Regions from separate parts of the Xenorhabdus aichiensis genome, predicted to be linked through region 1. Evidence: predicted binding sites of a transcription regulator. Region 1 holds the regulator's gene; each other region holds the start of a gene.

Region 1 (3,223 bases):
GTCAAAACAGAAAATGTTGGCCCTTATCAAAATGTCCCCGTGAAACCGATTGTGATCCTTTCTGCCAAAGTTGCACCTTAATTCAATAGGAAAACGGGTTTTCCTGCCTGAAACCTAGGAAGTAAGACGGTATTTGTATTGTGCCATTCGCTTTTTGAGTGCCGTCTTCCCCTTTCACCTGCGTTATCTTTTCACGTCAAGCTCTCATCATGGGTGAATGCTGCTGTTTGCTGGTAAGCTATCCTACTATTTTAAAAATACGTCTGTGGTATGATGAGCGTCCCGCTGCTGTTGATGCTGCTTTACCTGATTTTATCGAAATACAGAATGCACAATGCCCGCTAGGGTAGGGCAATATATAAAACTATAAAAATCAGTAGGATATACTCCTATGCTATTAATAATAGATAACTACGATTCTTTTACATTCAATTTATATCAATATTTTTGCGAGTTAGGGACAAATGTTTTAGTTAAGCGTAATGATGAATTACAGCTTGAAGATATCGAGAAGTTGGCGCCCACACATTTAGTGATTTCGCCGGGGCCTTGTACGCCAAATGAAGCAGGGATTTCACTAGAGGCCATTTCGCATTTTGCCGGCAAGTTGCCAATCCTCGGTGTGTGCCTCGGGCATCAGGCTATTGGGCAGGCTTTTGGTGCGAGTGTGGTCAAAGCCCGCGAGGTGATGCACGGAAAAAACAGCTTGATCCACCATAATCAACAAGGAGTATTCAAAGGATTGAACCGTCCACTGACTGTTACCCGTTATCATTCTCTGGTGATTGCTGCTGAAACCCTGCCAGCGTCGTTTGAAGTGACCGCATGGAGTCAGCATAACGGTAATGTAGATGAAATTATGGGAATACGTCACCGTACTTTGCCATTGGAAGGTGTGCAATTTCACCCTGAAAGCATTCTCAGTGAACAGGGACATGATTTGTTGAATAATTTTCTCAGATATTAACCAGATACTATCGCATTTTCCTCACCGGCTGTTTTTTTATTTGCCCTTATGTGATTTTTTATTCATATTTGGTGACTATTATTTCACTGTGATATGGCAAATATAAAAATAAGGTGAGGGAAATCACGTCTGCGCCAGCGGAATATCAGGGCAAGGCCAGTGAAGTGTTACAGAAAGCGGCGGAACGGGGCTTGATGCTGCCATTGCACAGATAAGACAAAGGAAGCAACAAAAAAGCCAGTGCAGGATAAGGGTTGCGCTGGCTCAGTTTCAAGAGCAATTTCAGGAACTAGCGGGTTCCATATACTACAATGGTTTTGCCATGAGCAGAGATCAGGTTTTGATCTTCTAACATCTTCAGAATGCGGCCAACTGTTTCGCGGGAACACCCGACAATCTGGCCAATTTCCTGACGTGTAATTTTTATTTGCATACCATCAGGATGGGTCATTGCATCAGGCTGTTTGGCCAGATTCATTAACGTCTTGGCAATACGGCCTGTGACATCCAGAAATGCTAGGTTACCGACTTTTTCTGAAGTTGTTTGTAAGCGTTTTGCCATCTGAGAGGATAGACGCATCAGAATATCAGGGTTGACCTGAATGAGTTGGCGAAATTTCTTGTAGGAAATTTCAGCGACTTCACAGGCACTTTTAGCTCGTACCCATGCAGTACGCAGCTTTCCTTCTTCAAACAATCCAAGCTCACCAATGAAATCTCCCTGATTTAAATAAGAGAGAATCATTTCTTTGCCTTCTTCATCTTTTATTAGAACAGCAACTGAACCTTTAACAATATAGTAAAGCGTTTCTGCTTTCTCGCCTTGATGAATAAGCGTGCTCTTGGATGGATATTTGTGAATATGGCAGTGTGACAAAAACCATTCAAGAGTAGGGTCTGTTTGTGGCTTGCCGAGAACCATTCGCTTTATCCTCTGTTGTTATTTCCGCCTTGATGACGTGAGGAACAGTTTTTCCTCACCCGGCTGGCTTTATAAAGTCAATAGCTTAACATATTAACTTGCTGAAAAACTGACAAGCGGGAATTTTATATAGATTATAATCATACCAAAATACGGGTGTCTTAATCTTAACCTATATATCTTGCCAGCTTCGCTTGTAACTTCGCTTGTAACTTCGTTTGTAACACAGGAAAACGTTTCTGTCTCCCCCTGTATCGCTTCAGCCCGCCAGATTAACAGAAATCTATTTGGAGCGTCGTCTTTATTGCTCTACGACTTATAGGAAATCGAGTAATGCCAATATTTCCAAAGGGAAAAGGAGAAAAAACATAAAGACGGGAACGGCTGAATGACTTTTTTATCGTGTAAGAGGCTGCGGGTACTTTGGTAAATATTGTACTGCTTTTACGCGTTTTACCTTACTGAATTTTCTCTTTATAATCTGTTTTTATTGTTACTGAAATGCTTATTTGCGTAAAACAGGCAACGTTATTTTTTGTTACCTGTTTAATTAAAAAATAAATTGCGTTTAAATCAAGAAATTTTTTTGCCTTCCAGTAATTGCTGAACCCACGGAGCCATAATTAACTCCATGGCCAGCCCCACTTTTCCGCCGGGAACGACAATGGTATTTATACTGGAAATAAATGACCCCTGAAGCATTGACAATAAATAAGGGAAATCAATTTGTTTCAGGCCACGGAAACGAATCACGATAAAACTTTCATCCAGAGATGGAATAGCCTTGGCGGAGAAGGGGTTAGAGGTATCAACTGTGGGAACGCGCTGGAAATTGATATGAGTACGGGAAAACTGTGGCGTAATATAGCGGATATAATCATCCATCGAACGCACCACGGAATCCATGACCGCCTCTCTTGAATGGCCACGTTCGCTGGTATCACGGATAAGTTTCTGTATCCACTCAAGGTTGACGATGGGGACGACACCAATCAGCAAATCAACATAGCTGGCGACATTATACTGTGGAGTAACAACGCCGCCATGCAACCCTTCATAAAACAGAATATCGGTGTTTGATGGCAGTGATTCCCACGGAGTGAATGTACCCGGTACTTGATTGTAAGGCACCGCTTCATCATAGGTGTGGAGATATCTCCGGCAGCGGCCAGTGCCTGTTTCACCATAGTTACAAAATGTCTTTTCCAACATGCTGAAATCATTGGCTTCTGGCCCAAAATAGCTGACATGCCTGCCTTGCTCTTTCGCCTTACGGATCTCGGCATCCATTTCAGGACGGGTGTAACGGTGGAAACTATCCCCTTCGATGAGTG
Region 2 (3,223 bases), on a different contig from region 1:
CAGCGGCACAACCAGCAACGGGATCAATAACGTCGGGTTCATTACCACCGGAGATCCAAACAGCAACGGTTCATTGATATTGAACATGGCGGGCACAACACTGAGTTTCCCAATGGTTTTCAGGTGAATGGAGCGGCTGCGCAGATAAAGGAACGCCAATACCAGCGTAGAGCCAGAGCCGCCGATACAGACGTAAAAAGACCAATAAGGCGCGGTCAGGATTTGAGTCGTTGCCATGCCCTGTGTCATCAAGGCGGCATTGGCGGCGATATTGGCCATAAATATCGGGTTCAGCAGCCCAGTGACGATATTGTCGCCGTGAATACCGGCAAACCACAGCAAATTAGCAATCAGCACCACCAGCATAACAGCGGGCAGCGTATCCCCGATCGCAATCAGGGGTTCGAATATCTGCATGACAGCCGCAGGCAACAGCAAATTAAATTCGCTTTGCAACAACAGGCTGATGGGATAAACCGTCAGTAAAATGCCAATCACGGGGTACAGCAGTTCAAAAGAGCGGGCAATGGCAGGTGGAACCTGTGATGGCATCTTGATAGAAATGTTGTACTTTTTCAGCAACCGAATTAATTCCACCGACCAAATCGCACAGATCAGCGCCGTAAATACCCCGGTTCCACCCAGAAAATCGAGCGGCATTTTGTTATCAACCTGCGGAGCCGCCGCCAGCAGAAATGCCATCAATGACAGTAAGGCCGATGTCAGTCCATCCAGTCCATAAGATTTCGCCAGACTATAAGCCGTACCGATGGAGACAAACACACTCATCAGTCCCATCGTCATAAAGAAAGGCATGGTGATGGTTTTCCAATGCGCTTTGGCGAATTCCAGCCAAGCCTGACCAAAGGAAGAGGAGGTTTGGGCATCAAATGGCGGATTTGCCACAATCAACATGATACTGCCAATAATCAGAAAGGGCATGGCCGAGATAAAGCCATCACGTATCGCAATAATGTGCCGTTGGCTACCGATCCGTCCGGCAATGGGCGCAATATGATTTTCTACAATACGCGTCAAGGAAGTATAAAAACTCATAATCCACTCCATCTGATGATGAAAAGGTTATTCCAGCAGGCTTAAGGCGCGATCCAATACTTTGTCACCACGCAGTGCACCGTAATCCATCATCTCAATCAAGCTGATGGGTTTACCCAGTGGCTCGGCAAGAGCGGTAAATCGAGGCAGTTCATACTTGATTTGCGGCCCCAGTAAAATCACATCAGCTTCATTGATATACATTTCCAACTCCAATGCAGGCACTGCCTTAATGGCGACTTCCAGCCCTCTTATTTCCGCTTCCGCCTGCATACGCTGCACCAACATGCTGGTAGACATCCCCGCCGCACAACACAATAGAATGGTTTTCATGATTTTGTTCTCTTTGTTGTTCCATTATGATTTCGTCTAATTCGAAAATGAGAGCGCTCTCATTTTGATTAAGGCTAACAGGTTATTTTTCCGTTGCTGCGATGAGGTTCGCATAATAGATAAGCAATAGCTTAGAAAATGGGCAAAATGCGATCAATGTTGCCTATGCCCTTTAGGGATTTTTTCCTTTGCTGTCGCGCTGCATCTTAAAATCTATCCTTATAGATCATAGTGCATTTCTTGTGGCGGGAAAGAGGCTTACTAAAGCAACTGACTCCCTTTCTGAAAAACTGCATTTATTAGTCGACCCCGCCCAAACATATTTAAATTCCATTCCCTTTGTGGGATAAAAGTTAACCATTTTTTGTTAGTGAATTTTTATATATTAGTTTTTTCGATATGTAATGTGACTTGAATCACGATAATACATTCTGTGAAATTGGTAATATATTTGTTAATCACATGTGATTATTTTTTAAAGTATTGTGAAGAAATTAGTATATAAAAATAAATAAAGGACCAATAAATGAGCAGTACAGAAGTGGAAACACTAAATGAAGTCAAACCATTTGTTATTTCAAGAAACAACATGCCAACACTGACTCATGTAGAAAAAAATGGTGAGTTATTTCATTTAGGCCAATTAAAAGACTTCCGCAAGATTGATTCAATTAAAAGATTTATGCCAAATACGGGGCGTAGTTCATTAAGCTGGGTTTCTCTAAACTCGGGTGATGAGCTTAAGGTTCATGAGCACCCTATCGAATCAATGATTATAATTACTGCTGGTCAAGCTGAGTTAACAGGTGATACTCACTGCATCGTTAATGAAGGTGATATTATATGTGTTCCTAGTAATACAAAACATGGATTTATTGGTCGCGGCACAACGGGCTTTTGGGGAATCTCTATTCAATTTGAAGAGCGTGGATTATATGAAGATCCCTTAAAAGCTTTGGTTAAATTTGATGTTCAAGAGAGTTTCCATCAAAAGATATTAAATCGACAGGAAGAATGGAAAAAAACGATTGCTTCACATTCATTATTCAATCTAGTCCATTCTTTGGAAGATAAAACACCTTTCTTAATTGTACTGAAAAATTGGTCTGATGCATTCCAAGAGCTCGTTTTGTTACGAAGTGTCATGGTTTCTGATGCTAAATTTCATCAGGTTACCAGTGAGCACTTAGTCGAAGAATTTGGTCACAATAAGGCATTTAATCACCTTGTACCAACCCCACCCTCATTGAGGATGCAGGCTGTATGTAGCTGGTTTAATCAAAAAATGCTGAAGCTTGATGACAAGCATCGTTTAGTATTAATGAACTTAGCTATCGAAGGCTCTGCGACAGTTTTTTATGATAATCTTTATAGTTTATTCGTTAAAACGAAAGAAGCTGATCATTTTGAAGAGCATAATGAACTTGATCACACCCATGAAGGTATGGGATTTGATTTGATCAACATAAATAATGAAAATGAATTCTTAGGATTATTGAAAACCCTGAATGATACGTGGGGTATGATCTCGGAACTTTACACAGTACTGGAAGAAGATTGCAAAAAATTATTAACAAAATAATCACTGCAACTTAAAATTTCTTGTGTATGTGAAATGGTAAGCAGGTTTCTATTCTAAGGAATAGGAACTTGTTTATATATATAACTAAATAAAAGGATTACTAATTATAATGAAACACGCATTTGATATCAATCGTCCATATTTACCTGAGTGGATTAGACTTGATCAAAGTGAAAATCCCTATGGTTTTTCATTCAACCGTTATCCATCAAAGGATAATGAACAAAAACTTTATGAAGCTTATATACAATA
Region 3 (3,223 bases), on a different contig from region 1:
TCGTCCTTTAAAAATCAGATCTTCGTGAACATACTGTTTTTTATCGGCAACGGTATCGATAAAATGAGCACCAAGCCCGCTGACACGAATTTGATTGACATCACTGATATTGAAGTAAGAGTGGAGAGCACATGTTGCTTGATATTCTCCGTGAGACTCCAGCTCTATTTCGCAGGTTTCCCCTAACTTAAAACGGGCAATGAGTGTGAACTCGTGTGGCCATAACTTATGTGTATCGGCGTTATCTTGTAGCGTAAATGTTAAGATCACGCCGTTTTCATTTTCATGGTGTGCCCTGAATTCCCAAGGCAAGATCCGTGCAAAACCGTGACTGGGAGCGCTTGTCGAACCAAACCAAGGCCAGCAGATGGGAATGCCACCACGAATGGCTGTACCTGTATTAAATTCAGTGTTATCGCTTAACCATAATACAGGTTTTTCGCCACTGGGCTGCCATGTAATAAGATGTGCGCCCTGAATACTGATTGCGCCGCGCACTTTAGGGTGTGAAACAACAATCAGCGGAAATCCTTCAATATTTCGCTGACTGATATAAGGAGATATTTGTTCTACAACCGGTAATGAGAAAATTTTATCAAGCATCTGTCATGACCTTATGTAAACCTGAATTGGCGGTTGGCTAGGAGCAAGAATAGCTCAATGTTTTTAAGAGATAAATCGGAATAGATAAAAATAAAGCCACCTGTTTAAGGTGGCCTTTATGAACGCGGATGCTATTCAATTACTTAGAGATATGAGCAACCAGATCCAGAACTTTGTTAGAGTAACCCGTTTCGTTATCATACCAAGAAACTAGTTTTACAAAGTTATCGTTCAGTGCAATACCTGCTTTTGCATCAAATACAGAAGTCAGTTTTTCGCCGTTGAAATCAGTGGAAACAACATCATCTTCGGTGTAACCCAGAATGCCTTTCAGTTCGCCTTCTGAAGCTTCTTTAATTGCATCACAGATTTCTTTGTAAGTTGCTGGCTTAGCCAAACGAGCAGTCAGGTCAACAACAGAAACGTTAGGAGTAGGAACACGGAAAGACATACCCGTCAGTTTGCCGTTCAGTTCTGGGATAACTTTACCTACAGCTTTCGCGGCACCAGTAGAAGATGGGATGATGTTCTGTGCTGCACCACGGCCACCACGCCAGTCTTTTGCTGATGGGCCATCAACAGTTTTCTGAGTTGCAGTTGTTGCGTGAACAGTGGTCATCAGACCTTCAACGATACCGAATTTGTCATTGATAACTTTAGCCAGTGGAGCAAGGCAGTTGGTTGTGCAAGATGCGTTGGAAACGATCTCTTGACCTGCATAGGCATTGTGGTTGACACCCATAACGAACATTGGCGTGTCGTCTTTGGATGGGCCAGTCAGAACAACTTTTTTCGCGCCGGCAGCGATGTGCTTACGTGCAGTTTCGTCGGTCAGGAAAATACCGGTTGCTTCCGCAACAACATCAACACCCACTTCGTTCCATTTCAGGTTAGCTGGGTCTCTTTCAGATGTAACGCGGATGGTTTTGCCGTTAACAACCAGCTGACCATCTTTAACTTCAACAGTACCGTTGAAACGGCCATGGGTTGAATCGTATTTCAGCATGTAAGCCATGTACTCTGCATCCAGCAGATCATTGATAGCAACGATTTCGATATCTGAACGCTCTTGTGCGGCACGGAAAACAATACGGCCGATACGACCAAAACCGTTAATACCTACTTTGATAGTCATAGTATTCCACCAGCTATTTTTTAGTGAATTAAAAGTTGTTTCTAAAGTTACCAAAATCTTGTCAGCCGTCAAGCGGAATCGTGTCAACAATTGAAAAAGATCAATTTAGAAATCACTATCTGAACGCTTGTTAGACAGCCAAGACAACTCTACGCCTTCCATTATCGGGGCATAAGTAGATATTTAAAGTTACCATCGGTTAGATATGTGAGACTTATCACAATTAGTAGAGCAAATTGCGATGTTGAATGGGTTAGAATGCTTCTCAACATTTTGATGTTGATTTTTTGTTGTTTTCGATGCTTTTTTATTGAAAATATTGGCCTTAAAAGGTGGTCGCTATGGCTAAAACTAAAAATATTTCCCTTTCTATAGAACAGTTTAGTGAAATTCAGCTCTATGTTACGCAAAAAGCAGGAACCGAACCGCCATTTTCAGGAAAACTGCTGCATAACAAAAAAAGTGGCATTTACCACTGCCTGTGCTGCCGTCAGCCATTATTTGTTTCTGACACTAAATTTGATTCTGGCTGTGGGTGGCCAAGCTTTTACCAGCCGTTCAATGATAAATCTATCAATTGTCTTGATGATTATTCTCACAACATGCATCGAATAGAAGTGCGTTGCAGTCACTGCCAGGCACACTTAGGGCATGTTTTTCCCGATGGCCCCAAACCTACAGGAGAGCGCTTTTGCATCAATTCTGCGGCACTGCGCTTCATTGACGAGGAAACTGGGGATGAAACAGAAGGTTAGTGTCGTTACTGGGCCTGTTTTTTTGACAAAACAGCAACGTAAATCAGTAATTAAAGAAGAAACGATTCAGCATAATGTACGTAGCCGTAAGGAAATATCGATGAAGTTGGATGATTTACTCTCCGCCATGACACCTGAAATTTATCAGAGATTGGTTCAGGCTGTTGAATTAGGCAAGTGGCAGGATGGTGTACCGCTAACGCCGGAACAGAAAGAGCACAGTTTACAGATGGTGATGCTTTGGCAAGCCAAGCATAATCACGATCCTGAACACATGACGATTGGTACGGATGGCCAAATTACCATAAAAAGCAAACAAGAGTTGAAGGCCATGTTCCAGTCAGAAATGGTCGTGAAACTAAAACCACAGCCAGAAGAATGAGGAAATAACCTCGTCTTGTGCAGTGATTCGACGAGGTTATGTTCTGGAATATTATGTCCAGAAGTATTGGTTGCCGGTTTAAAAAAGTGTTGTTATTTCATGCAGTGGGATTAGTTTAGCGCCTTTAGCAGCCATTTCCTTAAATGCCTTTAAGCTGTCATCATCCTGAAGATTGACCCCACGACAACCATCAGTAATCACGTAGGTTTCATAGCCTTGTTCCAGTGCATCTAGTACTGTAAATTTTACGCAGTAATCCGTAGCAATACCCAACACAATCAGTCGTTGAATATTTTGATCCGCCAGCCATCCATGCAGCCGGGTTGCGCTCTTATGATCATTATCAAA
Region 4 (3,223 bases), on a different contig from region 1:
AGCCCCCACCAAAGCATTACCGAGCGCTGGCCCGACACCGGAATCCACCAGCACTTGCTTGAACACGCCACCCGCCCCCGTGACCAGCAGGATGATCCCGGCAGGCTGAATCGCCGCAGAGCACACTTCCATAACTCTGTCTTTACTCATACCACGGCGAATCGCCAAGCCATAAATCGCTACCAGACAGGCAATTAAAATCGCGGTGAAAGGATGACCGACAAACTCCAGCCATTGATACAACGTTGATTGCTGATCGACGAAACGTGCAGCAATAGTCTTCAAACCCACCAATACCAGCGGGAATAATACCAGTGCCAGGCTGAAACCAAAGGAAGGCATCTGACTTTTGCCAATGCTCGGTGTATTCAGATCCTCTGGTAATTCCAGTGTCACATGTTTACTGATGAAATTGCCGTACATCGGGCCGGCCAGCAACATGCTAGGGATCGCAGCACTCAGGCCAATCAGGATCATCCAGCCAAAATCGGCTCCCATCTGGGAAGCCAGCAACATCGGCGTCGGCCCCGGAACCAGAAACGCCGCGGCGGCTGCAACACCGGCAAACAGTGGGATTGCCAGTTTCACCACATTACCGCCAGTACGACGTGCAACGGCAAATACCACGCCAATCAACAACACAACCGCCACATCAAAAAACAGTGGTAAGGCACAGATAAGCCCCGCGATGCCCAATGCATAATTCGCGCGTTTCTCACCAAAACCACCCAGTAATTTCACGGCAATCTGGTCAAGTGCCCCGGTTTCATGCAGGATCTTGCCAAACATGGCACCCAACGCCACCACAACAGCCAGGAAGCCCAAAGTGCCTGACATCCCGTTTTGCATAGTCTGGGTAATTTTTTCCAATGGCATACCAGAGAAAATTCCCGCTCCCATTGAAACCAACATCAGGGCGATAAAAGCGTGCATTCTGGCTTTCATCACCAAAAATAATAGCAGGAGAACAGAGCCGACGGCCGTCAGCACCAACGTCAGTGTAGTCATGAATATCCCTCGGTAATGCGGTCAATTGTTGTCATTGTGTTTTTGATTACTTCATCAAGGTCTGGCCTGATATCAATGTGATGGACATCTTTTTCATCGTCAGTCGGCTCTTCCAATGCCTCAAACTGCGAGATCAGCATTTGGGGTTTGAAGAAGTGTCCCTTGCGAGCTTTCAGACGGCTTTCAATTAAATCAAAATCCCCCTGCATATACAGAAATGACAGGTTTTTGTTGCCATTACGCAGCATATCCCGATAGCTTTTTTTCAGGGCAGAGCACACGAGCAAAGAGACATTATTTGTACGCTGCATGGCAAAAATGGCATCGTTGAGTGCTTTTAACCACGGCTGACGATCATCGTCATTCAAAGCGTGGCCTTGTGCCATCTTGGTAATATTAGCGCGGGGATGAAGAAAGTCACCATCCAGAAACGCCGCGCCCAACTTACGGGCAACCCCAGTGGCAACCGCAGATTTACCACTGCCGGATACCCCCATCAATACAAAAACATGATTTGGCTGTTGGGTATTGCTCATATCAAACTCCTTTGTGCAGATCTTGTTACTTGGCTATCTCTGTGACGTATCTGCAAAATTTTCTCTATGAAATATTATCTACAAAATGTTACCGGTAACTTATTGTCCGTAACATTACCAGCAGCACAGGATCGTGAGCAATTAATCAGGATCGGCAAAAAATGGAAATGTGAGGCTTATCGCAATTGAAGATAGAAAAGCATCATTTTGATCTACAAAAATTAAACACTTTCTCCCAATGAAAGCGTAAATCCAACATCAATAAGGGTTTTTTCTAGTTTTTCTCCCTTCAAACGAACAAACAGGGCTTCCGCCGCCCTGCGTCCGATCAGATCACGCGGAGTCAATACACTGGCCAATTTTGGCATCATCACCTGACCGACATCATGGCCGTGGAATCCAGCGACAGCGATCTGTTCCGGGACTTTGATCCCCTGTCGTTGACACTCAAAAATCGCACCAATAGCGATATCATCATTGGTGCAAAACAGACCATCAACATCAGGGTATTTCTGGCAGGTTTCCCGCAAAAGCTGAGCGCCCAGTGAATAGGACGAACTGGCAGGCGTCATCACGTTCCCCGGCTGCAACCCTGCGCTGCGCATCGCCATTTCGTACCCATCCAAGCGGATCAGCGTTCGTTCATCCTGCCGCGCGCCGAGGTAGATCACGTTTTGGCAGCCACGTTCGATCATAGCCACAGTCATCTGCCGCGCCGCCTCAAAATTATCGATCCCGACAGCAATATCAAGGCAGGGAGAGACGCTATCCATCAGTTCCACAACCGGAATGCCTGCCGTCTCCAGTACCTTCAAGGTCTTGGGCGTATGCGTCCGCTCTGCCAGGATCAGGCCATCAATATTGTAAGAAAGCAGGGAAAGCAGGCGCTCTTCTTCTTTCTGAGCGGAATAACCATAGTGGGCGAGCATCGTCTGATAACCATTGCGATCAGTTACCTGCTCGATCCCACGAATGACTTCGGCAAATACCTGATTGGTCAGTGAAGGAAGTAGAACCCCTATCGTTCGGCTAGTCGCGTTGGAAAGAATATCTGGCACACGGTTGGGAATGTAACCCAGTTGATCCAACGTTTCAGCGATCCGTTTTCCCAATGCTGCCGAGACCTGATCCGGATTACGCAAGAAACGGCTGACCGTCATTTTTGTGACCCCAACGAGGTCTGCGACATCTTGTAAAACTGGGCGTTTTTTCTTCATTTTCAATGTAATGCAATCAGCTATCTATATTCAGACTAATAAAAAGCGGTTTTAACACATTTATACACCACAACAATACGATTTTTAGCCAAAAATGCTGGCTCACTCTCACCTCACATAGCTATCGTTATGAGAACTGTGATCGCTTACCCTTGTCTGAGAGAATTCCGATAAATAATTTGGGGTGTAAATTCTGGGGGAGGTGTATCAGGTTCGATCAATAAACGCGTCGCGAAACACGCCATGTCAGTGATGGGAAAATGGACGCTAGTCAGCGCAGGATAGACAAATGCCGCTCGCTCTCCGCTGTCATAACAGATGATAGAGATATCCTCTGGTACACACAGTCCCAGCTCTGTAATCGCCAGCAATGCGCCGAGCGCCATCTCTTCACTACAGAAAAACAGGGCATCAGGCCGTGATTTTGCCAGAATGGTTCGAGTTTGCCGGTAGCCACTTTGC

Evidence for each region. The regulator CRP, encoded in region 1, controls carbon source genes, mostly activating them, when cyclic AMP is high. The targets are predictions, from matches to a motif close to ATGTGANNNNNNTCACAT.
Region 2: PSI22_RS12175 (PTS sugar transporter subunit IIB) is a predicted target of CRP. The motif match lies at 1,486-1,503, and genes of this name have one in related genera.
Region 3: msrB (peptide-methionine (R)-S-oxide reductase MsrB) is a predicted target of CRP. The motif match lies at 1,944-1,961, and genes of this name have one in related genera.
Region 4: gntK (gluconokinase) is a predicted target of CRP. The motif match lies at 1,712-1,729, and genes of this name have one in related genera.

Annotation. Positions count from the first base shown of each region.
Region 1 covers NZ_JAQRFO010000008.1:46,109-49,331, forward strand. The annotation lists gene ppiA (peptidylprolyl isomerase A) at 1-81, shown strand, start outside; gene PSI22_RS05650 (aminodeoxychorismate synthase component II) at 392-967, shown strand; gene crp (cAMP-activated global transcriptional regulator CRP) at 1,257-1,889, opposite strand; gene PSI22_RS05660 (phosphoribulokinase) at 2,463-3,223, opposite strand, start outside.
Region 2 covers NZ_JAQRFO010000025.1:13,263-16,485, forward strand. The annotation lists gene PSI22_RS12170 (PTS sugar transporter subunit IIC) at 1-1,056, opposite strand, end outside; gene PSI22_RS12175 (PTS sugar transporter subunit IIB) at 1,084-1,389, opposite strand; gene PSI22_RS12180 (cupin domain-containing protein) at 1,916-2,971, shown strand; gene PSI22_RS12185 (pyridoxal phosphate-dependent aminotransferase) at 3,081-3,223, shown strand, end outside.
Region 3 covers NZ_JAQRFO010000001.1:256,818-260,040, reverse strand. The annotation lists gene PSI22_RS01200 (D-hexose-6-phosphate mutarotase) at 1-603, opposite strand, end outside; gene gapA (glyceraldehyde-3-phosphate dehydrogenase) at 743-1,738, opposite strand; gene msrB (peptide-methionine (R)-S-oxide reductase MsrB) at 2,080-2,493, shown strand; gene PSI22_RS01185 (YeaC family protein) at 2,594-2,875, shown strand; gene pncA (bifunctional nicotinamidase/pyrazinamidase) at 2,954-3,223, opposite strand, start outside.
Region 4 covers NZ_JAQRFO010000025.1:7,389-10,611, forward strand. The annotation lists gene gntU (gluconate transporter) at 1-1,008, opposite strand, end outside; gene gntK (gluconokinase) at 1,005-1,544, opposite strand; gene gntR (gluconate operon transcriptional repressor GntR) at 1,766-2,761, opposite strand; gene PSI22_RS12155 (LacI family DNA-binding transcriptional regulator) at 2,908-3,223, opposite strand, start outside.